DNA from 4 places in the Enterobacter cloacae complex sp. 394F7 genome. Region 1 is predicted to be linked to each of the others. Evidence: predicted binding sites of a transcription regulator. Region 1 holds the regulator's gene; each other region holds the start of a gene.

Region 1 (7,409 bases):
GCCTTATTCACCGCCATCTGTATCGCAGAGAGATGAAACGGGCAGGTGAATACCGTACGGACGATATTTTCAAAGGGGAGATTCCTTTTTGCCATTTCGAATACATTGAGAAGATGGGCAATGAATTGATGTCGGCACTGGAAAGCGACCGGTACCTGGTGGGTCTTCAGAAAGAGGAGTTTATCGAGCGGATAAGCCATTACTATTGTGAAATCAATATGCTGCATCCTTTTGCCAGCGGTAATGGCATTGCGCAGCGTGTTTTCTTTGAACAGCTGGCGATCCATGCGGGTTACCTGCTGGACTGGCGCGATATCGATCCTGAGCAGTGGGTCGCGGCTAACCAGAGCGGCGCAACGGGAGATTTGTCCGCCCTGAACGCTATCTTTGCCAAAGTAGTGAGCGAAGCGCGGGAATCTGAGTAGAATAGGGCGGCATTTTTTTCGGGAGCCGCCATGATTCTGCTGATTGATAACTACGATTCCTTCACCTGGAACCTTTACCAGTATTTTTGTGAACTGGGTGCAGAGGTGGTTGTCCGCCGTAACGACGACATCAGCCTGACCGAGATTGACGCGCTGGCCCCAAAGAAAATCGTTATCTCGCCGGGGCCGTGTACCCCATCGGAATCGGGTATTTCTCTGGATGTGATCCGCTACTACGCCGGCAGGCTGCCGATTCTTGGCGTCTGCCTTGGCCATCAAGCCATCGGGCAGGTGTTTGGCGCCACCATCGTCCGTGCTGCCAGGGTGATGCACGGTAAAACCTCCCCGGTTACCCACACCGGCACGGGCGTGTTTAGCGGGTTAAATAACCCGTTAACCGTCACGCGCTACCATTCTCTGGTGATTGACCCGCCGACGCTGCCCGACTGCTTTGAGGTGACCGCCTGGAGCGAGACGCAGGAGATCATGGGCATTCGCCATCGTGAATGGGATCTCGAAGGGGTGCAGTTCCACCCGGAGAGTATTCTCAGCGAACAGGGGCACCAGCTGCTGGCTAATTTCCTTAATCGCTGAATATCTGTTGCCTTGCTGTGATTTTTTATGCATATTTTGTGATTATATTTTCACAATCAATGTGACATAAAATGGATGGGCATGACATGGCAACTGAACAATCTGCAATTACCCGCGCGACATTCGATGAAGTCATTCTGCCGATTTATGCACCGGCCGAGTTTATCCCGGTAAAGGGAAAAGGCAGCCGCGTCTGGGATCAGCAGGGGAAAGAGTACGTGGATTTCGCCGGGGGGATTGCGGTGACGGCGCTGGGGCATTGCCATCCTGCACTGGTCGAGGCACTGAAAACCCAGGGCGAAACCCTGTGGCACACCAGCAACGTCTTTACCAACGAACCGGCGTTGCGCCTGGGGCGCAAGATCATTGACGCGACTTTCGCCGAGCGCGTGCTGTTTATGAACTCCGGGACCGAAGCCAACGAAACCGCCTTCAAGCTGGCGCGCTACTACGCTTCCACACGCCACAGCCCATACAAAACCAAAATCATCGCTTTCCATAACGCTTTCCACGGTCGTTCACTGTTTACCGTTTCCGTTGGCGGCCAGCCGAAGTATTCCGACGGCTTTGGTCCGAAACCCGCCGATATCATTCATGTGCCGTTTAACGATCTGCATGCGGTGAAAGCGGTGATGGATGACCATACCTGCGCGGTCGTGGTTGAGCCGATTCAGGGTGAAGGTGGCGTGACGGCGGCAACGCCGGAATTCCTCAAAGGGCTGCGCGCGCTGTGCGATCAGCATCAGGCGCTGCTGGTGTTTGATGAAGTCCAGAGCGGGATGGGGCGTACCGGCTCCCTGTTCGCCTATATGCACTACGGCGTGACGCCGGATATTCTGACCAGCGCCAAAGCGCTCGGCGGCGGCTTCCCGGTCAGCGCGGTGCTCACCACCCAGGAGATCGCCTCCGCGTTCCACGTTGGCTCACACGGCTCCACCTACGGTGGAAACCCGCTGGCCTGCGCCATCGCCGGTGCGGCGTTTGATATCATCAATACGCCGGAGGTATTAAGCGGCGTTCAGGCGAAGCGCGAGCTGTTCGTGAAACATCTGCAGCAGATCGACGAAACGTACGACGTCTTCAGCGAGATCCGTGGCATGGGACTGCTGATTGGCGCAGAGCTGAAGCCGCAGTACAAAGGCCGCGCACGCGATTTCCTGCACGCCGCTGCTCACGAAGGGGTGATGGTGCTCAACGCCGGCCCGGACGTGATGCGCTTTGCGCCGTCGCTGGTAGTCGAAGAAAACGATATTGAAGATGGATTAACCCGCTTTGCCGCGGCGGTCGGGAAGATCGTCAACGGCTAATACTCGGTTCGTTTTAACCGCCGCGTTAACCAGATGCCGTGATGCGGACGCTGACGCCATGCCACCGACGAAATGGTGTGCATGGTGTTCAGATGCCCCAGAATGCGCTGCAGATGCTGCTCCAGGGTGCTCATTGGCCCGTGGGTGAGCGTTTCCGGCGCTTCCAGAATGTTCGAATCCCCCGATTCACCCGGCGCGTCATACTCCAGACGCTGCTGACACCGTTGCAGGGCAATCTCACACGACTGCAAATAGCGCTGCGCCAGGTCTGGCGTTAGCATGGTATGTTCACGCGCCAGCGTGGTCATCGCGTTGATATGTTCGACGATGAACTGGCTGTGCGTTACCCAGAGCTTCATATCCGCCAGATAGTGCGAGTTAAAGCCGGGCTCCTGCATCGCCTGATTCAGCGAGTTGAACAGGGCGTTATGCGCCTGGTTGACCTTCATCCGCTGATACGCCAGCGGGGAGGGCTGCGGATCGTCGCTCAGGATCAGGCGGATAGCCTGCTGGTCGGCCTCCAGCGCGTCGTGGGCGTTCTGTCTGAGCAGGCCGCTTTGCCATTGTGGCCACAGCCAGACCATACCACCAAAGGCAATCAGACAGCCAATCAGGGTATCGATAAGCCTGGCGACAATAAATTGTTCGCCATTGAGCGTAAGCAATTGCAGGGTATATACCGCCGTAACCGTAAAGCCCACCATCGCCCAGCCGTAGTTTTTGCGGATGATCAGGTAGCTCACCAGGGTAATCAATAGCATGCCTGCCAGCGTATAGCCTTCCGGCACGTGGAAGTGCAGCGTTACGCCTGCGATAATCAACCCCGCCATGGTTCCGCCCGCCCGGTGCAGAATACGCACCCGCGTGGCGCCGTAGCCGTTCTGGGTGACAAACAGTACCGTCATTAATATCCAGTAGGGTTTGGGCAGATGCAGCGCCATGCCCATCAGGCTGGCGATGCTCAGCATCACGCTAATCCGGGCGGCGTTGCGCAGGGCGGAAGATTTAAACGAGAGATAGCTTTTAAGCGCAGGCAGCAGCGGCAGGCGCTTTTGCTTATCCGCCATCAGATCGCGGGGATAGAGCGGGCGCTGGGTACGCAGCACGCGGGCAATACGGCTGAAGTGCCAGGCGGCAAACTGGCCTACCGGGTTATCCTCGTGCTGGCGGGCGATTTTCTCCAGTGCGCCGAGCTGCTTGTCCATGTTAAAGCGGGTGGGGTAGCGGTGATAAAGAATGTCGTCGGCCAGTACCCGCAGGCGTGCGGACACGGTCTGCGCGTTCCAGCGGATCACCGCTTCGGCATGGCTGCGCTCCACCAGCTTTTGCACCTCCTTCGGGTGGTGCAGGCTCACGGAGATATGCTCCTGCAGATCCAGCCCTACCTGGAAGGTGCGCAGCAGCCGTTTATATTCGTGGTTCTTGTTGGCGGCCAGCATATGCAGTTGCTGGTAGCACTGGCTTATCAGATCCACCACCTTCTGCTGGCGCGTCAGCAGCGGCGGCAGCGATTTTTCCGGGTCGGTATGCTGGGTCAGCAGTGTGTATTTGGCTTCGCAGTACTCCGCAAGCTGGACATAGAGCAGGCTCAGGGATTCACGCAGCGGTTGTTCCCGCCACAGCCAGAACCAGAACCAGTTAAACAGGCCATACCATAGCGTACCGAGGGCGTAGATCAGCAGCGGCTCCCACACTGGCATGTTACCTGCGAGACTCAGGGTAAAGATGGCCGCGATGAGTGAGGCGGGCAGTAACCGCGCGTGCAGCGAACTGATTTCGGCGGTCACCCCCAGCGTCATCGCCAGCACGCTCAGGATCAGCGGCAGCGGAATATCGCGGGCCAGCAAAAGCTGCACGGCCAGGCTACACCCGGCAAACAGCGAACCGCCGATAATCAGACGTTTGAAAAAACGCTTATGCGGGGTGTCGAGACCGGCAATGTTGCAGCAGGCGGGAACCAGTGAAAACAGCAGCCCCTGCTGAAGATGCCCAAGGATCAGGCCCACGGCCACAGGAAGGCACAACACCAGCGTTTGTCGCAGTGCGTAGTTAACTTCCGGGTGATAAATCAGCCTGCGCCACATGGGGAGTAGAGACAAAAACGGCGTGACACCTTGCGATGGCACGCCGTTTTATCGGGATTAACGGGTTCCGTAAACCACGATGGTTTTACCGTGGGCGGAGATCAGGTTCTGATCTTCCAGCATTTTCAGGATACGGCCCACTGTTTCACGGGAGCAACCGACGATCTGACCAATTTCCTGGCGGGTAATTTTAATTTGCATGCCGTCAGGGTGGGTCATAGCGTCTGGCTGTTTCGCCAGGTTCAGCAGGGTCTGCGCGATACGGCCGGTCACGTCCAGGAAGGCGAGGTTACCCACTTTCTCTGATGTCACCTGCAGACGGCGAGCCATCTGCGAAGAAAGACGCATCAGGATGTCAGGGTTAACCTGAATCAACTGACGGAATTTCTTGTAGGAAATTTCAGCCACTTCACATGCTGTCTTTGCACGAACCCAGGCGCTACGTTCCTGGCCTTCTTCAAACAGGCCCAGTTCACCGATAAAATCGCCCTGGTTCAGATAAGAAAGGATCATCTCTTTCCCTTCTTCATCTTTGATCAGCACTGCCACCGAGCCTTTGACGATGTAATACAACGTTTCCGCTTTTTCACCCTGGTGAATCAGCGTGCTCTTCGATGGGTACTTATGAATGTGGCAATGAGACAAGAACCATTCGAGAGTCGGGTCTGTTTGCGGTTTGCCAAGCACCATGCGCTGTTATCCTCTGTTATAAGCTGTCACCAGAGTCATAAGATGCATCCGGACTCTGGGGTTGCAATCGAATTCTTACCCATACCTGGGAAGTCGGCTGTCGTAACGTTTCGCAGCCAGTAAAGTTTGATGTCCTCTGCATACATGTGTAACGTCAATGTATTACTGTAGCATCCAGAGTGTTTTAGCATAGCTTTCGCCGCGTGTCTCCTGGTGTCTCGCTTCAGCATGACGCAGGTCGCCTTCCATTGCGAGAAATGTAACGCACGCGTAATCTGTCACCAAAAATGCAACGTTGGAGCTAATGAATATGCAAGCGCGCGTGAAATGGGTAGAAGGTTTAACGTTCCTGGGCGAGTCCTCGTCGGGACACCAGATTTTGATGGACGGTAACTCCGGCGATAAAGCACCCAGCCCAATGGAGATGGTGCTGATGGCGGCAGGGGGATGCAGCGCGATTGACGTGGTGTCGATTCTGCAAAAGGGCCGTCATGATGTGACCGACTGTGAAGTCAAGCTCACGTCAGAACGTCGCGAAGAGGCGCCACGCCTGTTCACGCACATTAACCTGCATTTTGTTGTCACCGGGAAAGCGCTGAAAGATGCTGCCGTCTCACGCGCGGTGGATCTGTCTGCGGAAAAATACTGCTCTGTGGCATTAATGCTGGAGAAAGCGGTAAAAATTACCCATTCGTATGAAGTGATCGAGGCGTGATTGATGGGGCATCGTGCGTGTTGATGCCCTCACCCTAACCCTCTCCCACCGGGAGAGGGAATATGATTATGCGATCTGTTTCCCTTCCATCAACCGCTGCACCAGCGGCGTCATGATCAGCTCCATCGCCAGCCCCATTTTTCCGCCGGGCACCACTAACGTATTCATGTGAGAAATAAACGAACCCTGCAGCATCGCCAGCAGCCAGGGGTAATCGATGCCGTCGAGATTGCGGAAATGGATCACCACAAAGCTCTCATCCAGCGACGGGATACTTTTGGCCGCGAACGGGTTGGAAGTGTCCACCGTCGGCACACGCTGGAAGTTGATATGGGTGCGGGAAAACTGTGGTGTCAGGTAATTGATGTAATCTTCCATTGAGCGCACAACCGAATCCATCACCGCCTCGCGTGAATGGCCGCGCTCGCTGATGTCTCGCGTCAGCTTCTGGATCCACTCCAGGTTAACGATTGGCACCACGCCGACCAGCAGATCCACATGTCGCGCCACGTCGTGATGCGGCGTCACCACGCCGCCGTGCAATCCTTCGTAAAACAGCACGTCGGTAGGTTCCGGCAGCGGCTGCCAGGGGGTAAAGGTGCCCGGGACCTGATTCCAGGGAACGGCTTCGTCGTAGGTGTGCAGATATTTGCGGGACTGGCCTTTGCCGCTTAGGCCGTACTCCTGAAACGTTTGCTCCAGCAGGCCGAAGTCATTGGCCTCCGGGCCGAAGTAGCTGATGTGTTTGCCCAAATCACGCGCTTTGCGGATGGCCATGTCCATCTCCGGGCGCGTATAGCGGTGAAAGCTGTCGCCTTCGACCTCCGCCGCGCGGAGATTCAACTGGGCGAAAATCTTGCGAAACGCGAGGCTGGTGGTGGTGGTTCCCGCACCACTCGACCCCGTAACGGCAATAACCGGATGTCTGGCAGACATAGCAACTCCCTGACTGGAAAGGTTGAAAGATCAGCCGTGAAACGCGTTGCGGGGCATGATATTGACCGTCTCATGCAGTTCAGACCACACCAGCACCACGTCGCCGCTTTTAAGCTGGCGTTTAACATCGTTGACCTTTTGCTCAAGCGAGCGTTCATGTTCACCATAATCGGTGCCTTCACGCAAGACAAAGCTTTCAATCAGATTATCGAGCGTTTCGGGCGCCAGATCCTGCCAGGGGATAATCATGTTGCACCGTCCAGGTAAGGGGTTAACCAGTCAGGAATGCGCGTCTCCAGCCACATTTTCGGGCGACGCAGCGTTCCGCCGACAAACCCCACGTGGCCGCCGTGCTCGGTCAGCTGATAGTGGACGTTGTCGGGCAGAAATTCCTGTGCAGGGATGGAGTGATGATCCATAAACGGGTCATCTTTCGCGTGAATGATCAGCGTCGGCTGAGTGATCTTGCTGAGCAGCGGCATGGCGCTGCACTGACGATAGTAGTCAATGGCATCGGCGAACCCATGAATTTTGGCGGTGATCAGGTCGTCGAACTCACGAATGCGGCGGACCTTTTTCAGCTGTCGCAGGCTTACTGGCAGGGTATCCGGATAGGCCTTCAGCTTGCGCGCCGCATTGGCTTTTAGCAGGTTGAGCA
Region 2 (7,409 bases), on a different contig from region 1:
GACTGTCGTGTGCTCAGGCGTAAAGCGTAGTTGATTTTCTCCCTCTCCCTGTGGGAGAGGGCTGGGGTGAGGGCATCAGACCGCACCGTCCGGGCAAAAAGGCACAGAACGCCTGCTCCACGAGCAGGCATTTTTTTATCTGCATATAATGAGGCGTATTATGGACAGTCAAATTACCCAGCGTTTAATTCCCGCGTTTGGCGGCGACGATAATATCGAACACGTCGAAGCCTGTATTACCCGCCTGCGCGTGACGGTAAAAGATTTAAATAAAGTTGACTCTGAGGCGTTACAGAATGAAGGGGCGCTGGGGGTAATTATTATTGGCCAGCAGGTGCATGCCATATTTGGCAGGCAGTCTGATGCCTTACGTCAGTTATTAGATGAACATTTTAATCAATAAATAAAAAAAGGGATAGCCAAAATAATGGCTATCCCGAAACAGGCGAATAAACTGCCAGTTGTTGGAGATACAATAACGATTAACGCATTTTAGAAATAAATATTACCACCAGGCTTCAACCTGCACGCCGAAGTTCCAGGTATTACTGGCGGTGCCGTCTTCGAAGGATTTCCCATGTTCGGAATCATTCAGATAAGAGGCAAACACGCGTAGCTCGGGACGTGACATAAAATCAGGTCCGTCCGCCAGACCTAAGGCGATCGTGTACTTCTCACCGCTCTGCTTGTAGTTTGAACCGTCGGTATAGGTATCTTTCTGGTAGAACCCGCCCACTTCACCAATCAGACGCACATATTCGGTGAACTGATACTGCGCGCGGCCCACCAACGAAATCAGGCGCGATTTATCGGTATACTGCGTGGTGTCATCCGCCGAGCCCCAGGTCAGGACGTGGTTAAAGGAGAGCTTATCGGTAATGGGAATTAAGCCGGTATTAATCACGCGGTAGCCGCTGGCATCGTTCACATAGTTCCACATGTCGTACCAGCCGCCCCCCTGGGAAACCATGTTCTGCGCCAGACCTTTGTTGGCATACTGCAGCACCAGCTTGTTATAGCCGCCCAGCATGTCCTGGCTGATCTCTCCGGTTACCATCACGCCGTTGTCGGCCTCGTACAGCCCGCCATACTCTTTCTGTTTGTTGGTCGGGTTTGGCATGGCATAGTCAATACCCACTTCCGTCCACGCGCCTGCCCACGGTTTCCAGCCCGCATAGCGGAGATCGATATAATTAATGTTCACGTCGTTATCACCGTCAACGCGGTAGTCCACGTCGTTGGCATCGCCGCGGATCCAGGCCACAGAGACCGCGCCAGGGCCGAGCGTATAGTTTTCAATACCTGCACCGGATCCCGAGATGTTCCAGTATTTGGTGTCAATGATGTGCAGATCATGACGCTGGTAATAGCGCTTCCCACCCCAGATAACCGCATTCGGATCGCCCGGGATCAACCCCTTGATCTGCAGGTTAAGCTGACGCAGGCCAAACTGAGCGTCGTCGCCAAAGGTGGTTTCGTTATCGTTAGAGCCGTCAGACACCATGCTCACCATGCTGTCGAGATAAAAGCTCACGTCGTTCTTTTTGTAGACCTCAGAGCCCAGTTCCAGCTCGCCGTAGGTATCGGCTTCGTTACCCAGACGGCCTATTTTATTCTTCTGCCACTCCTCCATCCCACCATCCCGTGAGACGCCCACGCCGGAGCGAAGATAGCCATGAAAATCAATCGGTACTGAAGACGCAGCAAACAGCGATGGAGACGCTAACGCGGCAGCCAGCGCAACGGATACAGAGCGGATCGTCGTGTTCATTGTTACCCTCTTATTGTTTTGTAATACGTTCACAAATCCGCTGTCATAAAATGCCTAAACCTTCTGGCTGGCAATTGAACGATCCTAAATGTGTGATTAACTGCAAATAAAATAGACAATTTTGTTACGAGTGATGAGCTGTGCCACAAATTATGGCATTGTGAACGTAATACTTTTTGATGGTGTTATGTCTGCGAGGTGAGGGCAGTGAGCGTTTTTTTACAGCGCCCCTGTTACAATCATCGCATAACAACATAAGGAACCGGACCATGAAGTCGAAAAGCGCAACGTTAGAGGACGTCGCACGCCATGCAGGCGTCTCCTATCAGACCGTGTCCAGGGTACTGAATAAATCTGCCAATGTATCCGAGGCCACGCGCCACAAGGTTGAGAAATCCATAGAGTTATTGCGGTATGTGCCGAATCGCCTGGCCCAGCAACTGGTAGGCAAGCAGAGCCAGACCGTCGGGCTGGTGACCATTTCACTGGCTTTGCACGCGCCTTCTCAGGTGGCGGCAGCGGTAAAACGCTATGCGAACGTGGAGGGATACCAGGTACTGATCTCGATGATAGATGAGAACGTCAACCAAAGTATTCAGGACTCTATCAACGAACTGAAGTCCCAGCTGGTGAGCAAGGTGATCATTAACGTGCCTCTGGAGGCCGAAGAGGCGCAGAAAATCGCCACCGACAACGACGATATCGTCTGTCTTTTCCTGGATGTCGACCCGTACAGTTCTGTGTTTAACGTTTCGTTTAACCCGGCGGATGGGACCCGCGCCAGCGTTAAATACCTTTACGAGCTGGGCCATCGCGACATCGCCCTGCTGGCGGGGCCGGAGTCCTCTGTGTCGGCACAGTTGAGGCTAAAAAGCTGGATCGAAACCCTGAAGGGTTACGGGCTGGAGCCCGCTTCGGTGATCCGCGGCAACTGGGATGCGCAGAGCGGGTATGCCGGTGCGCTGCAGATGTTGCGCGAAACGCCGCAGTTTTCCGCCGTACTGGTGGCCAACGACCAGATGGCGCTGGGCGTACTGAGCGCCTTCCACCAGCAGCAGATTTCCATTCCTGGCGAGAAGTCGGTGATTGGCTACGATGATACCTACGAAAGCTCGTTCTTCTACCCGGCGCTGACGACGGTCTCACTGGATTTAGATCTGCAGGGCAAAGAGGCGGTGCGCCGCATTCTGGACAGCGGCGAAGAGAGTGCCCTGCGCATGTCCTCGATTTTACCTGCCCGTCTGGTGGTGCGACAGTCCACCGGGCCGAAAGGGGAGAAGGGAAAAAACCTCCAGGCGCTGGCCCAGCAGCTGCGCGAGATTGCGCATCAACTGGGTGATGTGTAGCGGAGTGAGCACCTCAATCACAGGAAAGAGGTGCTCGTAAGATTACTCCAGCCCCAGCGTATACTGGGCGATTTTGAAGTAGATAATCAGCCCGGTACCGTCGATAAGCGTCGCGATAAACGGCGCGGAGACGACGGCCGGGTCAATGCCGCAGCGCTTGAGTACCATGGGAATAACGGACGAGACTATGGCGCTCCACAGCGTAATGCACACCAGCGTCAGGCTGACGATAAGGGTAATTTCCAGCCCAATCCCCATCATCCATGCGCGGATGCACCCGGCAATACCGAGCGTGACGGCAATCATCAGTGAGGTGGTCATCTCTTTGCAAAGTACGCGACCGACATCGCGCAGATGCACTTCACCCAGCGCCATGGCGCGCACCAGCGTGGAGGTGATCTGCGTTCCGCTGTTCCCGCCGGTGCCAATCAGCAGCGGGATAAAAAATGCCAGCGCAATGGCGGACTCCAGCGCCTCTTCAAAGTGCTGGATCACCGAGCTGGTGTAGGCTTCCGCGACAAACAGCAGCAGCAGCCAGACGGAGCGTTTTTTCCACAGGCTGAAGGCGCTGGTCTCCAGATAGGGCTTTTCCAGCGGCAGCGTGGCCCCCTGGCGCTGGGCATCTTCGGTGACATCGTCTTCCAGCAGGTGAGCCATTTCGCGCTCGGTGAGGCAGCCAACCAGCTTGCCGTGGGTGACCACGGGCACCACATCCGCACCGCTGTGAGCCAGCAGTCCGGCGACATCGGCCCGCTCATCTTCCGGTTTGACCTGCAGAAATTGCGACAGCATCAGCGATTTTACCGGCTGCACGGTATCGGTGGTTTGCAGCAATTTGCGTACCGCAATCATGCCTGCCAGGCGACCCTGATCTTCAATGAAAATATGCGACGGAATATCATCGTCTTTTAATTTTTCGAAAAACTGCTCGCGCGCCAGCGCCACGCATAATGAAATATCGAGGACAATAAAATCGGTATTCATATATTGCGCGATGGCGCTGTCATTGAATACCGGGTTCTGGTTGTGAATAGCGTAAGACATAGTGAATTCCCTTTGAATAAAAAATCTCTCAGGGGCGAGCAAGACAGGGCATGTCGAAGAGGAGATCCCCACGTCCTGGGTTCAGCACTGTACACCGTATCCCGTAAGGGAAGTTATACTGACAAAGCCTTGATTCGACAGTGCCTGTTTTACCCTGTGCGGGTTCTCTCGAACCTGCCAGAGCGATAACGTGTATTTGTACAGGAGCCTCGCCATAACGAGATCGTTGTAAACCAGCGGGATAATACGCTTATTTTATTTTCCCGCTCTGGAATTTAAAAAATGTTTAGGGAATGTTTATGTATTCATTATTCATGACGCGTTGAGCCTTTATTTAAACTTGTTCGACTTTAATGGCAGGGTAAATATTCACGAGGAGAGCAAGGTGGCGTGGTTTGACAATCTGCTCAATCATTTTGCGCATTATCCGACGCATCTCTTTGCGCTGCTCTTCGTGCTGGCTTTGAGTAAATCCACGGTGCTGATCTCCTCCGTGCTGCCGCCCGCCTCGGTGATGTTGCTGACCGGGATCACCGTCAGCCAGGCGAGCCTGCATCCGGCGTTGACGTGGCTGGCGGTGGTAATGGGGGCCACGCTCGGTTCGCTGCTGAACTATCATATCGGTCAGTTGATGGGGCATACGCGGCTGGTGACGCGCATTACCACAAAACATGCCGATACATTTTTGCGGGTGCAGCATCAGCTACAGAAAAACGGCGTGCTGGTGCTCTTCACCGCCCGTTTTCTGGCGGTACTGCGCTATATCGTGCCGCTGGCGGCGGGCATGCTCAGGCTCAACCGGGTGAAGGTTTACGCGGTCAGCCTGTTTTCTGCCGCCGTCTGGGCGGCGCTGTATGTCGGCATTGTCACCGGCATCAGCGCCTTTTGAGTTACAAGCTTCCCATTCCGCCGTCCACCAGCAGTTCCGTTCCTACCGTGTAGCTGGATTCGTCGGAGGCCAGATAGAGCGCGGCTTTTGCCAGCTCCGTCGTCGAGCCCATTCTACCCAGCGGCACAAGCTTGATGATCTCCGCCATCATCGCGTTAAGCGTTTCTTCGCTTAAGCCCGTTTTCGTAAAGGCCGGGGTTTCTACCGGGCCGGGGCTCAGACCGTTAACGCGAATGCCGCGCGGCAACAGCTCTGCCGACAGTGTGCGTGCCAGCGACAGCAGGGCGGCCTTGCTCGCGGCATACACGCTGCTGGTGGGCAGGCCGATGCGCGCGCTTACGGAGCCGCACAGGATCACCGAGGACGGATTATTCAGCAGCGGCAGCAGCGCCTGAATTAAAAAGAACGGTCCCTTCAGGTTGATGCCCATCAGACGATCCCAGGCCTCTTCCTGCCACGCTTCCAGCGGTGCGTGCGTCACGTCGCCGGCGTTGAGAAACACCGCGTCCAGGCGTGGCCAGCGGGCGGCAAGCGTCTCCGCCAGCGCTTTTTGCGAAGCAATATCTCCCGCATCGGTCGGGATCACCCAGGCCTTATCGCCCAGAATGCGCTCTGCTTCGGCGAGCGTTTCCGGGTTACGACCGGTGACGGCGACATGCGCCCCTTCGGCGAGAAACACCTGCGCAGTGGCAAGGCCAATGCCGCTGGTTCCGCCGGTAATCAGCGTATATTTACCTGCTAAACGACCCATGTTCTTCTCCTGAAATGTCTCTGGAGAAAGCACTATAGAAACGTTAGTATCGAAAGGAAACCAGGTACCAATTGGATACTAATGCGGCAAGAGGTGTGCTATGGCGGAATTGCTCGATATACGTTGTGAAAAAAATTCTGAGGTTTATGTCTGCCCGATGACGCAGTTTGTGAACCTGATTTCCGGGAAGTGGGCGATCCCTGTTCTTTATCGCCTGATTATCCTCAATGCGCCGGTACGCTTTGGCGATCTGCTGCGCGCTACCGCCCCCATCACGCAAAAAGAACTCACGAAGCAGCTCAGGCTGTTCGAACAGCGCGGGCTGGTGTCGCGCACGGTTTACCCGGAGATCCCACCGCGCGTGGAGTACCAGATCACGGGGCTGGGGTTGACCCTGCAAGGGGCGCTCTCGCCGCTGGCCGCCTGGATGAGTGAGTACGGCGACCAGCTTGAGCGTTAGCCTACTGTTTTACATAGCGCGGCGCCGGGATGCCGGTGCGGGCGCTGTTAAACAGTTCCAGACGTGCCGTTTCGTAGCGATCCCACAGGCTGGCATCATGCATTGGCGGAATGGTAATCAGCTCGCCCTGATCCAGACCCGCCAGCGAAGCATCCACCATATCGTCAGTGGTCATCACCGAGCCTTCCGGCAGATCGTTCACCGTCACACCGGAATGCTGCCAGATTTCTGTTGCCGTCGCGGCGGGTAACACGGCCTGAATACGCAGGTTGCTGTCGGCAAACTCCTCCTGTAACCCACGGGTAAAGCTGAGCACCCAGGCTTTGGTGGCGCTGTACAGCGCGCTGCCTGCACGCACGTGCAGGGACAACACCGAGGCGATATTGATAAGCGTACCGTGGTTATTCTGCGCCAGGCGCGGCAGGATCGCATAGGTCAGGCGCATCAGCGCCGTGGTATTGAGGGTGTTAATGGCCTGATGCTGGGCCACATCGCCCGCGAGGAACGGCGCCATCTGCGCGGTGCCGGCGTTGTTAACCAGCGCATCAATGGCGGTATTGCTACGCAGTTCGTCTTCTACCGCGCGGATCCCGGTTTCATCGGTGAGATCGGCCACCAGAATATCGACGGTCACGCCATAGCGCGCGCGCAGGTCGGCGGCGAGGGTTTGCAGCCGATCCTCGCGGCGGGCGACCAGGACCAGGTTAGCGCCGCGCGCGGCAAGGCGATCGGCATAGACGGCACCAATCCCGGAAGAGGCACCCGTAATCAGGGCGGTAGTGATTTGCGTAGTCATCGTGTGTTACCTCAAAGCAAAGTGGGTTATTTGGTTTCAATATGAAACTGAATTCACTGTCTGCTATTTGGTTTTATAATGCAACTGTATTGGTGGTCATTTTGTGCTTTTGCCGTCGGGAACGATCAGGAGGGGAGTTTGGCCACGATCTCTTCAGGCGTAAGTTCGCGGCCATCATCGGCGATAAGCAGCAGTTTACGCAGCGGTTTGCGCTGTTCGCTATCAACGAGAACGGTGCCGCATTCGTTTTCTGCGAACAAAAATTCATTGCCCCACTGGGACAGGGCAACCAGCACTGTCTGGAGTGCGCGTCCCTTGTCGGTGAGAACGTATTCCTGCCAGGCGCTGCCGT
Region 3 (7,409 bases), on a different contig from region 1:
AATGATAAAGGCTTCCAGCTTGATGGCCGCCATATCGATGTGAAAGCCAAAGCGGTTCATGCCCGCGGGGATTTCCGCTATTTAAAGCCTGAAGGTGAAGAGCCGTGGCTGGGTATTCTGGCGGGGATCAGCACCAGCGACGGTTCTCAGGCCTGGCGTTACTTCCCGGAAAACCTGATGGGTAAAGCGCTCGTGGACTACCTGAGCGGGGCGATCCAGGGCGGTCAGGCGGATAACGCCACCCTGGCCTATGGCGGTAATCCGCATCTTTTCCCATACAAACATAACGAAGGTCAGTTCCAGGTGCTGGTGCCGTTGCACAACGCTACCTTTGCGTTCCAGCCGGGCTGGCCTGCACTGAAAAACCTCGATATCGAGCTTAATTTTCTCAATGACGGGTTGTGGATGAAGTCAGACAGCGTCGCGCTGGGCGGCGTGACGGCCACCAACCTGACGGCAAATATCCCCGATTACTCAAAAGAGAAACTGCTGATTGATGCCGATATCAACGGGCCGGGCAAGGCGGTCGGTCCCTATTTTGAAGAGACGCCGCTGAAAGCCTCGCTGGCTGCCACACTTGAGCAACTCCAGCTTGATGGCGATGTGAATGCTCGCTTACATCTGGATATCCCGCTGGACGGCGAAATGACCACCGCCAAAGGTGATGTCCGCCTGAACAACAACAGCCTGTATATCAAACCGCTGGAAAGTACGCTGAAGAACCTCAGCGGGCAGTTCAGCTTTGTGAACGGCAACCTGAAGAGTGAGCCGCTCACAGCCAACTGGTTCAATCAGCCCGTCAACATCGACTTCTCGACCACCGAGGGGGAGAAGGCCTACCAGGTGGCTGTCAATCTGGACGGTAACTGGCAACCCTCGCGGATGGATGTACTGCCGAAACCCATTCAGGAGTCGGTTGATGGTGCAGCCGCCTGGAAGGGGAAGGTGGATATTGAACTGCCCTACCACGCCGGTACGAAGTATAAGGTCGACCTTACTGGCGATCTGAAAAATCTCAGCAGCCAGCTGCCTGCACCGCTGGATAAACAGGCCGGACAGGCGCTGCCCGTGACGCTTAACGTCGTGGGCAACCTGAACAGCTTCGAACTGACCGGCAGCGCGGGTGACACGAATCATTTCAACAGCCGCTGGCTGCTCAACCGTAAGCTGACGCTGGACAAAGCCATCTGGACGACGGACAGCCGAACCACGCCTCCGCTCCCGGATCACCAGGGCATTGAGCTGAATCTCCCGCCGATGGATGGCGCGCAGTGGCTGGCGCTGTTCCAGAAAGGTGTCGGGCAAAACGTGGATGAGGCGGCGCAGTTCCCGCAAACCGTCACCGTGCGCACACCGTCGCTCACGCTGGGTGGGCAACAGTGGAACAACCTGAGTATCGTCTCTCAGCCCACGGCTAACGGCTCGAAAGTAGAGGCTCAGGGCAGGGAGATCAACGCCACCCTGACCATGCGCGATAACGCCCCGTGGCAGGCGGCAATCCGCTATCTCTACTACAACCCGGCAACGGCGGGCGGGAAAGATCAATCGACTCCGGCATCGCCGTTGAGTAACACTTCCCGCGTGGACTTTAGCGGCTGGCCGGATCTGCAACTGCGCTGTGCTGAGTGCTGGCTGTGGGGACAAAAATATGGCCGCATTGACGGTGACTTCGCGATTCAGGGCAACACGCTGAGCCTCACGGGTGGGCTGGTGGATACCGGCTTTGGTCGTCTGACGGCCGCGGGCGAGTGGGTGAATAACCCAGGCGAACAGCGCACCTCGCTGAAAGGCGACATTAAGGGTAACAAACTGGATGCAGCAGCCAATTTCTTTGGTATCAGCACGCCGCTGCGCGGCTCGTCATTTGACGTCGATTACGATCTTCACTGGCGTGACGCGCCGTGGAAGCCGGATGAGGCCTCGCTTAACGGCATACTGAAAACCCGCTTCGGAAAAGGTGAAATTGCCGATGTGAGCACGGGACGCGCCGGGCAGATCCTGCGTCTTCTGAGCTTTGATGCGCTGCTGCGTAAGCTGCGTTTTGATTTCAGCGATACCTTCAGTGAAGGGTTCTACTACGATTCCATCCGCAGTACGGCGTGGATCAAGGACGGCGTTATGCATACGGACGACACGCTGGTGGACGGTCTGGAAGCGGATATCGCCATGAAGGGCTCGGTTAACCTTGTACGTCGCGAGCTGGATATGGAAGCCGTGGTGGCGCCAGAAATCTCCGCGAGCGTGGGGGTGGCAGCCGCCTTTGTGGTGAACCCGATTGTTGGTGCTGCGGTGTTTGCCGCCAGTAAAGTGCTGGGGCCGCTGTGGAGCAAAGTCTCTATTCTGCGCTACCGCATCACCGGTCCGGTGGATAAACCGCAGATTAATGAAGTGCTGCGCCAGCCGCGCAAAGATGCACAGCAATGATTTGACGTGGGCAGGTAATTGCCTCACTCTCAATAAATACGATCTTTATACCGCCACAGGCGGCAACGAACGAGTAGCAATACGATGAGTCTGAACCTGGTAAGTGAACATTTGCTCGCAGCGAACGGCCTGAGCCATCAGGACCTGTTCTCCATTCTTGGTCAACTGACCGAACGCCGTCTCGACTACGGCGATCTCTATTTCCAGTCGAGCTATCACGAATCCTGGGTTTTAGAAGACAGCATCATCAAAGATGGTTCTTACAACATTGACCAGGGCGTTGGCGTGCGCGCCATCAGCGGCGAGAAAACCGGTTTTGCCTATGCGGACCAGATAAGCCTGGCTGCGCTGGAGCAGAGCGCGCAGGCGGCACGTACCATCGTGCGTGACGCAGGCGATGGCCGTGTTAAAACGCTGGGTGAGGTGCAGCATTCTGCGCTCTACACCAGCATCGACCCGCTGCAGAGCATGAGCCGTGAAGAGAAGCTGGATATCCTGCGCCGCGTGGACAAAGTGGCGCGTGCTGCCGATAAACGCGTACAGGAAGTGTCTGCCAGCCTGAGCGGTGTCTATGAACTGATTCTGGTCGCGGCGACGGACGGCACCCTGGCGGCGGATGTCCGTCCGCTGGTGCGTCTCTCCATCAGCGTGCAGGTGGAAGAGGACGGCAAGCGCGAGCGTGGCTCAAGCGGCGGCGGTGGTCGTTTTGGTTATGACTGGTTCCTGGGTGACGTCGACGGTGAAGCCCGTGCCGACGCGTGGGCAAAAGAAGCCGTGCGTATGGCGATGGTGAATCTTTCTGCCGTGGCGGCACCTGCGGGGACATTCCCGGTGGTACTGGGCGCTGGCTGGCCGGGCGTGCTGCTGCATGAAGCCGTGGGGCATGGTCTGGAAGGGGACTTTAACCGCCGCGGCACCTCCGTATTTAGCGGTCAGATAGGGCAGCTTGTCTCCTCTGAACTGTGCACAGTGGTGGATGACGGTACCATGGTTGATCGCCGTGGCTCTATCTCCATCGATGATGAAGGTACGCCGGGTCAGTACAACGTGCTGATCGAAAACGGTGTGCTGAAAGGCTATATGCAGGACAAACTGAACGCGCGCCTGATGGGCGTGGCGCCAACGGGTAACGGCCGTCGTGAATCTTATGCGCATCTGCCGATGCCGCGTATGACTAACACCTACATGCTGCCAGGCCAGTCCACGCCGCAGGAGATCATTGAGTCTGTTGATTACGGGATCTTCGCGCCAAACTTTGGCGGTGGTCAGGTGGATATCACCTCCGGTAAATTCGTCTTCTCTACGTCAGAAGCGTATCTGATCGAAAAAGGCAAAGTGACCAAAGCGGTGAAAGGCGCGACGCTGATTGGTTCCGGTATCGAAGCCATGCAGCAGATCTCCATGGTCGGTAACGATCTCAAGCTGGACAACGGCGTGGGCGTCTGCGGTAAAGAGGGCCAGAGCCTGCCAGTGGGCGTAGGCCAGCCGACACTGAAGGTCGATAACCTCACGGTGGGCGGCACGGCGTAATTTTCTCCCCTCACCCTAACCCTCTCCCCAACGGGGAGAGGGGAAATACCTACTCTTTCCTTCTTCCCCGCATGCCCTGAAACAGTTCCGCGACCTCCACAAAATACTCGGTCAGATAGTTAATACACACCTGCACCTTAAGCGGCAGTTTGTCTTTTTCGGTATACAGGGCATACACCGGACGCGGATCGGACTGGTAGCGAGGGAACAGGATCTCCAGCACTCCGCTGTTGATCTCATTGATCACCCACATTAACGGGACGTAAGCGATCCCGGCGCCCGCCACCAGCCAGCGCGAGATGGTCATCGGGTCGTTGGTGACAAACCGTCCTTCCGGCAGCAGTCGGGTAGAAATGCCTTCCGGGGCAATCAGTTCAAATTCATTATCGGGGCGGACGCTGTACTCCAGCCAGGAGTGGTTGGCGAGATCGGCTGGTTTCTCCGGCACGCCGTACTGCGCCAGATAGCTCTTCGAGGCACAGACCACCATCGGCATACTCCCGAGTCGACGGGAGAAGAGGCTGGAGTCCTGCAGCGCGCCAACGCGGATCACCACATCCAGCCCGTCTGCGATCAGGTCCGGGGCGGGAATACCGGTAACCAGATTCACGGTTAATCCCGGATATTCTTTCAGCATCTCTGCGGTCATGGCGGCGAGAACATTTTGTGCCATAGTTGAAGAACAGCCAATCCGCAGTGTCCCGATGGGCGTGTTGTTAAAGGCATAGAGCTGCTCGTGAACATCCTGCACTTCATGCATCATGCGGCGACAGCCCTGATAGTAAATTTTACCCGCCTCCGTCAGACCAATACTGCGGGTGCTGCGGTTGAGCAGCTTCACCTGCAGTTCATCTTCCAGTTTTGACACCGTCTGACTGATGGAGGAGACGCTCATCTGCAACTGCCGGGCAGCAGCAGTAAATGAGCCAAGTTCAACCACTTTGGCGAAGACCGACATGCGTTTTAAACGTTCCATTGTTCACTCTGGCTTAAAAGTGATTTAGATCACATATTATAGATAACAGCATAACAGTTACGTTAATATATTATTAATTACATAACGGCTGCGCCATTCTCGCCCGGCGTTTCTTGCTCTCCCGCGGTGGCGTGCGCTAAAAATTCTGAAGCCTGCACTCTCTCTTATCAAGGTCAACATGAGTCTGTTTCCCGTTATCGTGGTGTTCGGTCTGTCGTTCCCACCGATATTTTTCGAGCTTCTTTTATCACTGGCGATCTTCTGGCTGGTGCGCAAGGTGCTGGTTCCTACCGGGATCTACGATTTCGTCTGGCACCCTGCATTGTTCAATACCGCGCTGTATTGCTGCCTGTTCTACCTGATATCGCGCATGTTTGTCTGAGGTTGATGTGAAAACGCTAACAAGAAAAATCTCCCGCACCGCCATCACCATGGCGCTGGTTATCCTCGCGTTCATCGCTATTTTTCGCGCCTGGGTCTATTACACCGAATCACCGTGGACACGTGACGCGCGTTTTAGCGCGGATGTCGTGGCGATCGCCCCCGACGTGGCCGGTCTTATCACCGCGGTTAACGTCCACGATAACCAACTGGTGAAGAAAGACCAGGTGCTGTTCACCATCGACCAGCCGCGTTACCAGAAAGCACTGGAAGAAGCGGAAGCGGATGTTGCCTATTACCAGGCGCTGGCCGCAGAGAAACGCCGTGAGGCGGGCCGCCGTAACCAGCTGGGGGTTCAGGCGATGTCCCGGGAAGAGATCGATCAGTCTAACAACGTGCTGCAAACCGTGCTGCATCAGCTGGCAAAGGCGCAGGCGACGCGCGACCTGGCGAAGCTCGATCTGGAGCGTACCGTGATCCGCGCACCTGCCGATGGCTGGGTCACCAACCTGAATGTCTATGCCGGGGAGTTTATCACCCGCGGTTCAACCGCCGTGGCGCTGGTGAAACAAAACTCATTCTATGTGCTTGCCTATATGGAAGAGACCAAACTGGAAGGCGTTCGTCCGGGCTACCGCGCAGAGATCACGCCGCTTGGCAGCAACCGCGTCTTTAAAGGTACCGTAGACAGCGTTGCGGCTGGCGTCACCAACTCCAGCAGCTCCAATGATGCGAAAGGGATGGCGACGGTTGATTCCAACCTGGAATGGGTGCGCCTGGCCCAGCGTGTGCCGGTACGTATTCATCTGGACGAACAGCAGGGCAACCTGTGGCCTGCGGGCACAACCGCGACGGTGGTGATCACCGGTGAGAAAGACCGGGACGCCAGCCAGGACTCTATTTTCCGTAAAATCGCCCATCGTCTGCGCGAGTTTGGTTAATCGCTATGGGGATCTTTACTATCGCCAGCCAGCACATTCGCTTCGCCGTGAAGCTGGCGAGTGCCATTGTGCTGGCGCTGTTTGTCGGCTTTCACTTCCAGCTGGAAACCCCCCGCTGGGCGGTGTTAACGGCGGCGATTGTCGCGGCTGGCCCGGCATTCGCGGCAGGTGGGGAGCCTTACTCCGGGGCGATCCGCTATCGCGGGATGCTGCGTATCATCGGGACGTTTATCGGCTGTATCGCCGCGCTCACCATTATCATTCTGATGATCCGCACGCCACTGTTGATGGTATTGGTGTGCTGTATCTGGGCGGGCTTCTGCACCTGGCTCTCCTCTCTGGTGAAGGTCGAAAACTCTTACGCCTGGGGGCTGGCGGGTTATACCGCACTGATTATTGTCATCACCATTCAAACCGAACCGCTGCTCGCGCCGCAATTTGCCGTGGAACGCTGCAGTGAGATCGTGATTGGTATCGTCTGCGCAATCGTTGCTGACCTGCTTTTCTCCCCTCGATCCATCAAACAGGAGGTGGATCGCGAACTGGATGCGCTGATCGTCTCCCAGTATCAGCTGATGCAGCTCTGCATCAAGCACGGTGACAGCGAAGAGGTGGACAAAGCCTGGAGTGGACTGGTTCGCCGCACGCAGGCGCTGGAAGGGATGCGCAGTAACCTTAACATGGAGTCCTCGCGCTGGGCGCGCGCCAACCGTCGTCTTAAAGCGATCAATACCGTCACCTTAACGCTGATTACCCAGGCGTGCGAAACCTACCTTATTCAGAACACCCGCCCGGAATCGGTTACCGATACCTTCCGCGAACTGTTTGCCGAGCCGGTGGAAACGGTGCAGGACGTACATAAGCAGCTCAAACGCATGCGGCGGGTCATTGCCTGGACCGGAGAGCGCGACACACCGGTGACCATTTATACGTGGGTTGGCGCCGCGACGCGCTACCTGCTGCTGAAACGGGGCGTGATCGGCAATACGAAAATCAGCGCGGCGGAAGAGGAAGTCCTGCAGGGTGAAGTGGTGATCAAGGCGGAATCGGCTGAGCGCCACCACGCGATGGTCAACTTCTGGCGTACCACGCTTGCCTGTATGCTCGGCACGCTGTTCTGGCTGTGGACTGGCTGGACCTCCGGCAGCGGCGCGATG
Region 4 (7,409 bases), on a different contig from region 1:
ACCCTCTCAGGGCGTGCTATGTTAGTACAACACAAAAAGCGTTGAGGAACAGTGAGATGATTATTTTAGTTACCGGGGCAACGGCAGGTTTTGGTGAATGCATCACGCGTCGCTTCGTCGCCAACGGCCATAAGGTGATTGCCACCGGCCGCCGTCAGGAGCGTCTGCAGGAGCTGAAAGAAGAGTTGGGTGACAATATCCTGACCGCGCAGCTTGATGTGCGCAACCGCGCCGCCATTGAAGAGATGATTGCCAACCTCCCCGCGCAGTGGCGTGCCATTGACGTGCTGGTCAACAACGCCGGTCTGGCGCTGGGTATGGAGCCCGCGCACAAAGCCAGCGTGGAAGACTGGGAAAACATGATCGACACCAACAACAAAGGGCTGGTGTATATGACCCGCGCCGTGCTGCCAGGCATGGTGGAGCGCAATCGCGGCCACATTATCAATATCGGCTCGACCGCCGGAAGCTGGCCGTATGCGGGCGGCAACGTCTATGGTGCGACAAAAGCGTTCGTGCGTCAGTTCAGCCTGAACCTGCGTACCGATCTGCACGGCACCGCCATTCGCGTCACGGATATCGAGCCGGGCCTGGTGGGCGGTACCGAGTTCTCCAACGTGCGTTTCAAAGGCGATGACGCGAAAGCAGATAAAACCTACGAAAATGCCAACGCGCTTTCGCCGGAAGATGTCACCGAAGCGGTCTGGTGGGTCGCGACGTTGCCAAACCACGTCAATATCAACACCGTAGAGATGATGCCTGTCAGCCAGAGCTTTGCCGGACTTAACGTCCATCGAGGCTGACTCTGCCCTTCCCGGCCTGCGGGCCGGGTCTGTATCAGGGTATAAAAGAATGGTAGTATGTTCAGGCTAACTCTCTGAGAAATGACAACTCATGGCCGCTGAATCGCAACTCAATCCCACCCAGCCCGTTAACCAGCAAATCTATCGCATATTACGACGTGATATTGTGCATTGCCTGATCCCGCCTGGTACCCCGCTTTCAGAAAAAGAGGTATCCGTGCGTTTTGACGTTTCCCGTCAGCCCGTACGTGAGGCGTTTATCAAGCTTGCTGAAAACGGCCTGATTCAGATCCGCCCGCAGCGCGGCAGCTATGTGAATAAAATATCGCTTTCTCAGGTCCGTAACGGCTGTTTTGTCCGTCAGGCCATTGAGTGCGCGGTGGCCCGGCGTGCGGCCACGCTGATGAATGACAACCAGTGTTACTGGCTGGAGCAAAACCTGCATCAGCAGCGTATTGCCATCGACCGCAAACAGCTTAACGACTTCTTTCAGCTCGATGATGAGTTTCACCAGAAGCTGGCGCAAATTGCCGATTGTCAGCTGGCCTGGGATACCATTGAAAACATTAAAGCCACGATCGACCGTGTGCGTTATATGAGCCTCGACCACGTCTCTCCGCCGGAAATGTTGCTCCGACAGCATCATGATATTTTTAGCGCGCTGGAAAAACGCGACCCTGACGGTGTGGAAAAAGCGATGACTGTCCATCTGCAGGAGATCAGCGAATCCGTGCAGCTTATTCGGCAGGAAAACAGCGAGTGGTTTAGCGAAGATTAAATTCGCCGCACCCTTTCGGCGCGGCGGAGAGATTAGCGTACAACCAGGACCGGAATAGTGGCGTAGCGCAGGATAGATTCCGCATTTGAACCCAGCAGATGCGTGGTAATAGTCGGGTTTTTTGAACCGATAACAATCACCTCATATTCCCCTTCTTTGCTCATCCTGATAATTTCATCGCGCACGTTGCCGAAACGCACCTCACAATGAATGTCCTCCGGAGAGAGATCGAAGAGACGCGTTAACTCCTTCATCTTTTTGCTGGATTCCGCGGTCATATACTCTTCAAACTTCCTGATATCTGCATTGAATCCGCGCAGTAACGAGCGGCTGCTGTTGGGCAGAATGTTGACCAGGGTAATCGATGCGCCTTCAGCCTTCGCCAGGTTGGCCGCGTGCCGCACCGCTTTATCGCTTAAATTCATTTCAAACACATCAACAGGCATCAAGATTTTCTTATACATAAGCCTGACTCCTTATTTTCAGGAAACGTTATTTACTGCATCCAGAGTGCCATCAGGAATATAAACCAGACTTAAACGCTCACTGGTTGAAATTATCAATTAAAGAAAATAACTGTCCGCTTTGTAAATTACCGTCGTGAACCGTCATCGCCCTGCCGAAATGAAGAAAAAAGTGTGAGTTTGATCAAAAACAAAAAAAAGATGTCCAGAGAGGCGTATTTATAGTGCCCCGTGGACGGCACAACCTGAAATAGCGCCGTAACGGATGTGTTAGCGAGGAGAAAATACCATGATGACTTACGACCGTAACCGTAATGCAATTACCACCGGCAGCCGCGTAATGATTAACGGCACCGGGCATACCGGGGTAATTAAAGCGATCCACAGCGAGGGACTGGATGCCGCGCAGGTACGTCGCAGCAAAACGGTGGAAGTGGAAGGATGTGAAGGTAAGTTCGAACCGATTGAACTGATTCGCCTGGGTATGCACTAACAGGTGCGACGTCATGCCGCCGCGAACGGCGGCATGACTGAATTACAGCTGTGCCGCGTACTGCGCAACCGTGGCTTTCGCGCCCTTTTGCAGAAGGGTCTGATACGCCGTCATGACCGCCTCCACAAAGCACGTGTCGTGCGGCAGTTCCTTACCGAAGATGGCTTCAATGCCCAGCAGGGCTTTCACCCGACTTTCCCCTTCCGCACTCCCGTTGACCGCGGCCTGAATCACCGCCAGCTGAGGATCGCTCACGTCGATGGTGTTCCCCTGTTCATCCACCCCGCCGACATAGCGCATCCAGCCCGCCACACCCAGCGCCAGCAGTGGGAAAGGTTTCTGATGCACCAGGTGCCAGCGCACGGAATCGAGCATACGCTGCGGAAGTTTCTGGCTGCCGTCCATCGCGATTTGCCAGGTCCGGTGGCGCAGGGCCGGGTTGCTGTAGCGCGCTATCAGCAGATCGGCATAGTGGCCTAAATCAACCCCTTTTACTTTCAGCGTCGGCGCCTGCTCTTTCAGCATCAGCGCGTGGGCGGCACGACGGTAGTGTTCATCTTCCATACAGTCGTTAATGTGCTGATAACCCGCCAGATAGCCAAGGTAGGCCAGGAAAGAATGGCTGCCGTTGAGCATACGCAGCTTCATCTCTTCAAACGGAATAACGTCGGCCACCAGCTCCGCCCCCGCCTTTTCCCACTGCGGACGTCCGGCGACAAAGTTATCTTCAATCACCCACTGACGGAACGGCTCGCAGGCCACGCCCGCCGGATCGCGTACGCCAGTAAGCTGTTCGATTTTATCCAGCGTTTCCGGCGTCACCGCAGGCACAATACGATCCACCATGGTTGACGGGAAGGTGACGTTGGCCTCAATCCACGCGGCCAGCTCCGCGTCGACCGCGCGGGCATAGGCGCAGGTGACATTGCGCATAACGTGGCCGTTCTCCGGCATGTTGTCACAGGACATAACGCTAAAGGCAGGCAGCCCCGCCGCTTTGCGTCGCGCCAGCGCTTCAACCACTACACCCGGCGCAGATTTAGGCTGATGCGGGTTTTGCAGGTCGGCCGCAATCAATGGGTGATCGAGCATCAGTTTGCCCGTGGCCGGTGAGTGGCAGTAGCCTTTTTCGGTGATGGTGAGCGACACAATCGCCACCTGCGGCTCACACATCGCCGCCAGTACGGCCTCCAGCCCGTCAACCTGCGCGTGCAGCGCATTTTTGACCACACCGACGACCCGTGATGTCCACGCGTCCGCCGACATTTCGGCCACGGTATAGAGGTTATCCTGCGCGTTCAGATCGGCAATCTGCTGTTCGCCACCAATCAGGTTCACTTCTGTGTAACCCCAGTCGCTGCCGTGTTCAGCGGCCAGAATATCGGCGTACACCGCCTGGTGTGCACGGTGGAACGCGCCAAACCCTAAATGAACAATGCGTGCCTGGAGGCTGCCGCGATCGTACTGAGGCAGCGTCGCTTTCGCCTGTAATAATCGGTTTTCCATGGTTGAGACTCGTTTAATTAATGAAGCTGAGTTCTGCGACCGCACGGTGGCGCGCGGCCGCGCATGTTGACTACACCAGCCAGAATGGCAGTAACCCCCTGGTGCCTTGCCCACCACCATACGGGTTATGTTCAGCGGAACATTGATTTACATTAACTTTGCGCTAACTGGTGTGATATCAAAATTAAGTTGTGTGACATCTTTCAAAAAGATATATACCAACGTCACACAAGATTACGCGCCGGTTCTGCGCCTGAACGGCCAGCGGGCTCACGGCACAGCCTGTCGTAGGAATACCCCGTCAAATCTTCCACCACACGGCGTGCTTCGGCGGAAACCAGCTGGGGAGAACCGTTTGCTTTCAGGCGGTCCAGTTCATCCACGAAGATCTTGTGCGTACGCTTGTTCAGATGGAACGTTAATGCCTGCCACAACGCCAGGATGAGTAAGCCCGCAGTACCGATGAACATCAACATTGCGATGGTATGAATGGCCTCCTCCGGCTGTGTCTGGCTGCCCTTCACAAAGCCGCCATTCTGTAACAGCAGCCCCACAATAAAGGTGGCGATAGCCACGGTCGTTTTGCGGGAGAAGGTCATCACCGCCGCGAACAGCCCCTCGCGACGCTGGCGGCTAACCATCTCGTCAATATCGGGGATGAACGGGAAAACGTTCCACGGCGTAAACTCCAGCACACAGCGACCGACCTGATATAACCCGGCCAGAACAACCAGCGTCGCGACGGTATTAAGTGCCGGAATTTGATACACAGCGAAAAAGCCGCCCAGGCAGAGCATCATCAGCGAGTAGGCAAACACATACAGCTTCGACGGCCCGAATTTAATGATCCCCACTCCCGCAATCAGCGTGACAGGCAGGCCGACGATACTCATCGACAGCAGTGTGCCGGCAAGCGACGAAGAGACATTCAGGCAGTAAACACAGAAGAAGACAAATACGGTGTTGTAGACATCTTTCCCGGTAAACGACAGCAGGTAGATGGCAAGGTGTTTTCTGAAGGCCCGGATTTTCAGCGTTGAACCATACTCTTTAAAGAGGCGACCAAAGGCAGCCAGCTTTTGCGTCAGCGTTCGGGGCGCCGTGCTTGTTTCAAGCTCGGCCAGCATCTCCGGGGTTAACTCGCGTTCCCAGGTCACCTTCCACGAGATAAAGACGCAAACCATAAACAGGACGGCAAAAATAACGCCGTTAATCAGATAAGCATGGGCGCTGTTTTCCCCAAAATAGCCAATCAGCAGCCCCGGAATGAACGTCGCCAGGAAGGTACCGGACGCAGAAAGGAACATGCGACAGGTAGAAAGTTTGGTGCGCTGGTTAAAGTCTTTTGTCATTTCCGATGGCAGCGTTTCCCAGGGGATCAATACCATCGCGGCGATAATTTCAAACGCCAGATAGACCGCGAGATAGAAACCGTAGGTCATGCCATCAAGCCACAGTAACGCATAGACCAGCATTAACGGCGCGCCGATCAGCAAAAAGAAGCGTCGACGACCAAATTTTTTACCAAAATAATTTTTGTAAAAATGATCGGTGAAACTTCCCATAAACAGACTGACAATGGCATCGACAATACGCGCGATGGCGACAATGGAGGCTGCCTCAACCGGCGATAGCCCAACGAATGTCGTATAGAAAAATAACAGCCAGGCGCCGATCACGGTAAATGCACCGCCACCCATAATATCCGTTAGTCCGTAGCCGATACTAACCGGAATGGTAATTTTTTTAGCCGCACGAGACATATTTCATCCCCACTTGATGAAGTGAATTTAAAATTTGAAATAATTCTTAGCGTTGTCGTGGCAAATATTTTTAATCATCCGCGTGAGAATATCGTTATTATCCGGAACTTCTCCCCGCTCCACCCAACCGCCGATCATATTGCATAGAATGCGGCGAAAATAATCGTGGCGGGTATAGGAGACCAGGCTACGCGAGTCGGTCAGCATGCCGACAAAATTCATTAACAACCCCTGATCTGCCAGGCTGTTGAGCTGGTTTTCCATCCCGCGACGGGTGTCGTTAAACCACCAGCCGGAGCCGAATTGCATCGGTGATTTCACTCCCAGTTCTGCACTCTGAAAATTGGCGATCGTCGTCGCGACAATATCGTTGTAGCTGGGGTTGAGGTTATACAGAATGGTTTTCGGCAGCGCGTCTGCAAGGGCCATGGCATCCAGCAGCTGATTAATATTCGCAGCAAGATTGACCTGATCCGTCAGTGAATCAAACCCGGTATTTATGCCCAGGGCACGGTACATGCGGGTATTATTATTGCGTATCGCACCGAAGTGTATCTGCATGGCCCAGTCATGCTGTCGGTAATAACGCGCCAGCATGATAAAAATAGCACTGTCAAGAATCGCGCTATCCCGCGCGTTGAGATGTTCACCCTGCCGTTTACGGACAAATATCGATTCCACGATACTGTCATCCGCAGCCTGATAATGGATCTCCACAGGGCCATGATCCGAAATACGGCACCCCATGTCATGGAACCAGGCAATACGCTCGCCGAGCGCAGCAGCAAAATCGCTAAAGGCGTGAATGGACCGCCCCGTCAGCTCCGCTAATCGATCGGTAAAGTCGGCGAACTGATGCGCATCCGGCGTAAAAAAGTCATCCGGGCGGAATGTCGGTAATACCTTGACGTTGAATGTTGCGTCCTCGCGCAATAACTGATGGTAACGCAGGTCATCCAGCGGGGCATCTGTGGTACAAATGACCTCCACCTTTGAGCGTTTAATCAGTTCGCGGGGCGTAAAATCAGGCTGTTGTAATAAACGATTACAGCGCTCCATTATTTCACGCCAGTTATGGCTGCCCAGCGGTTCATCACAGGAAAAATAGTGATGCAGTTCTAAATGCGTCCAGTGATAGAGCGGATTGCCATAACTGGCGTCGACCGTTTCAGCCCACGCCGCAAATTTTTCTTCCGCGGTGGCGCTGCCCGTAATGTATTTTTCATCTATACCGTTGGCGCGCATAGCGCGCCATTTGTAGTGATCGCCTGCAAGCCAAAGCTCGGTAATGTTCTCCAGCGGTTTATTTTCGAAAATATCCTTCGCAACCAGATGACAGTGATAGTCAATTATCGGCAATTCTTTCGCGACGTCGCGATATAACGCAACGCCCCTGGCGTTGCTAATCATAAAGTTATCATTAATGAAACTCATAGCAGCGCTCCATATTTGCGTGACTCACCAGCCTTATCGTTCAGCGCCTGTGGTTCAGCCGCGTCTTGTGCCGCGCTCAAATCACGGTCGCGCACTTCCGGCATGAAAATGGCTGAAACCAGACCAATCACGGAATAGGCAATCAGCATCGCGACAATCGGCCACCAG

What was found. Region 1 encodes CRP, which controls carbon source genes, mostly activating them, when cyclic AMP is high. Its sites were predicted from a motif close to ATGTGANNNNNNTCACAT; they were not measured.
Region 2: a site for CRP is predicted at 1,862-1,879, ahead of AC2FAK_RS13470 (maltoporin). Genes of this name have one in related genera too.
Region 3: a site for CRP is predicted at 4,948-4,965, ahead of aaeR (HTH-type transcriptional activator AaeR). Genes of this name have one in related genera too.
Region 4: a site for CRP is predicted at 2,218-2,235, ahead of ydfZ (putative selenium delivery protein YdfZ). Genes of this name have one in related genera too.

The regions. Positions count from the first base shown of each region.
Region 1 is NZ_JBXWCS010000025.1:14,323-21,731, reverse strand. Features, by position in the region: gene AC2FAK_RS22480 (putative adenosine monophosphate-protein transferase Fic) at 1-425, shown strand, start outside; gene pabA (aminodeoxychorismate synthase component 2) at 456-1,019, shown strand; gene argD (bifunctional acetylornithine/succinyldiaminopimelate transaminase) at 1,106-2,326, shown strand; gene AC2FAK_RS22465 (YccS/YhfK family putative transporter) at 2,323-4,410, opposite strand; gene crp (cAMP-activated global transcriptional regulator CRP) at 4,468-5,100, opposite strand; gene AC2FAK_RS22455 (OsmC family protein) at 5,411-5,815, shown strand; gene AC2FAK_RS22450 (phosphoribulokinase) at 5,882-6,751, opposite strand; gene AC2FAK_RS22445 (YheU family protein) at 6,782-7,000, opposite strand; gene AC2FAK_RS22440 (hydrolase) at 6,997-7,409, opposite strand, start outside.
Region 2 is NZ_JBXWCS010000008.1:126,442-133,850, forward strand. Features, by position in the region: gene AC2FAK_RS13460 (beta-galactosidase) at 1-30, shown strand, start outside; gene AC2FAK_RS13465 (PTS sugar transporter subunit IIB) at 161-403, shown strand; gene AC2FAK_RS13470 (maltoporin) at 506-1,771, opposite strand; gene AC2FAK_RS13475 (LacI family DNA-binding transcriptional regulator) at 2,041-3,117, shown strand; gene AC2FAK_RS13480 (magnesium transporter) at 3,160-4,161, opposite strand; M-box (ykoK) riboswitch at 4,221-4,390, opposite strand; gene AC2FAK_RS13485 (DedA family protein) at 4,547-5,050, shown strand; gene AC2FAK_RS13490 (SDR family oxidoreductase) at 5,052-5,801, opposite strand; gene AC2FAK_RS13495 (winged helix-turn-helix transcriptional regulator) at 5,902-6,261, shown strand; gene AC2FAK_RS13500 (SDR family NAD(P)-dependent oxidoreductase) at 6,263-7,057, opposite strand; gene AC2FAK_RS13505 (winged helix-turn-helix transcriptional regulator) at 7,183-7,409, opposite strand, start outside.
Region 3 is NZ_JBXWCS010000011.1:123,177-130,585, reverse strand. Features, by position in the region: gene yhdP (AsmA2 domain-containing protein YhdP) at 1-2,424, shown strand, start outside; gene tldD (metalloprotease TldD) at 2,509-3,954, shown strand; gene aaeR (HTH-type transcriptional activator AaeR) at 4,004-4,930, opposite strand; gene aaeX (p-hydroxybenzoic acid efflux pump operon protein AaeX) at 5,109-5,312, shown strand; gene aaeA (p-hydroxybenzoic acid efflux pump subunit AaeA) at 5,320-6,252, shown strand; gene aaeB (p-hydroxybenzoic acid efflux pump subunit AaeB) at 6,258-7,409, shown strand, end outside.
Region 4 is NZ_JBXWCS010000004.1:306,359-313,767, reverse strand. Features, by position in the region: gene ydfG (bifunctional NADP-dependent 3-hydroxy acid dehydrogenase/3-hydroxypropionate dehydrogenase YdfG) at 57-803, shown strand; gene AC2FAK_RS08480 (GntR family transcriptional regulator) at 895-1,581, shown strand; gene AC2FAK_RS08475 (universal stress protein) at 1,614-2,045, opposite strand; gene ydfZ (putative selenium delivery protein YdfZ) at 2,335-2,538, shown strand; gene AC2FAK_RS08465 (mannitol dehydrogenase family protein) at 2,581-4,044, opposite strand; gene AC2FAK_RS08460 (MFS transporter) at 4,269-5,807, opposite strand; gene uxaC (glucuronate isomerase) at 5,835-7,241, opposite strand; gene AC2FAK_RS08450 (MFS transporter) at 7,238-7,409, opposite strand, start outside.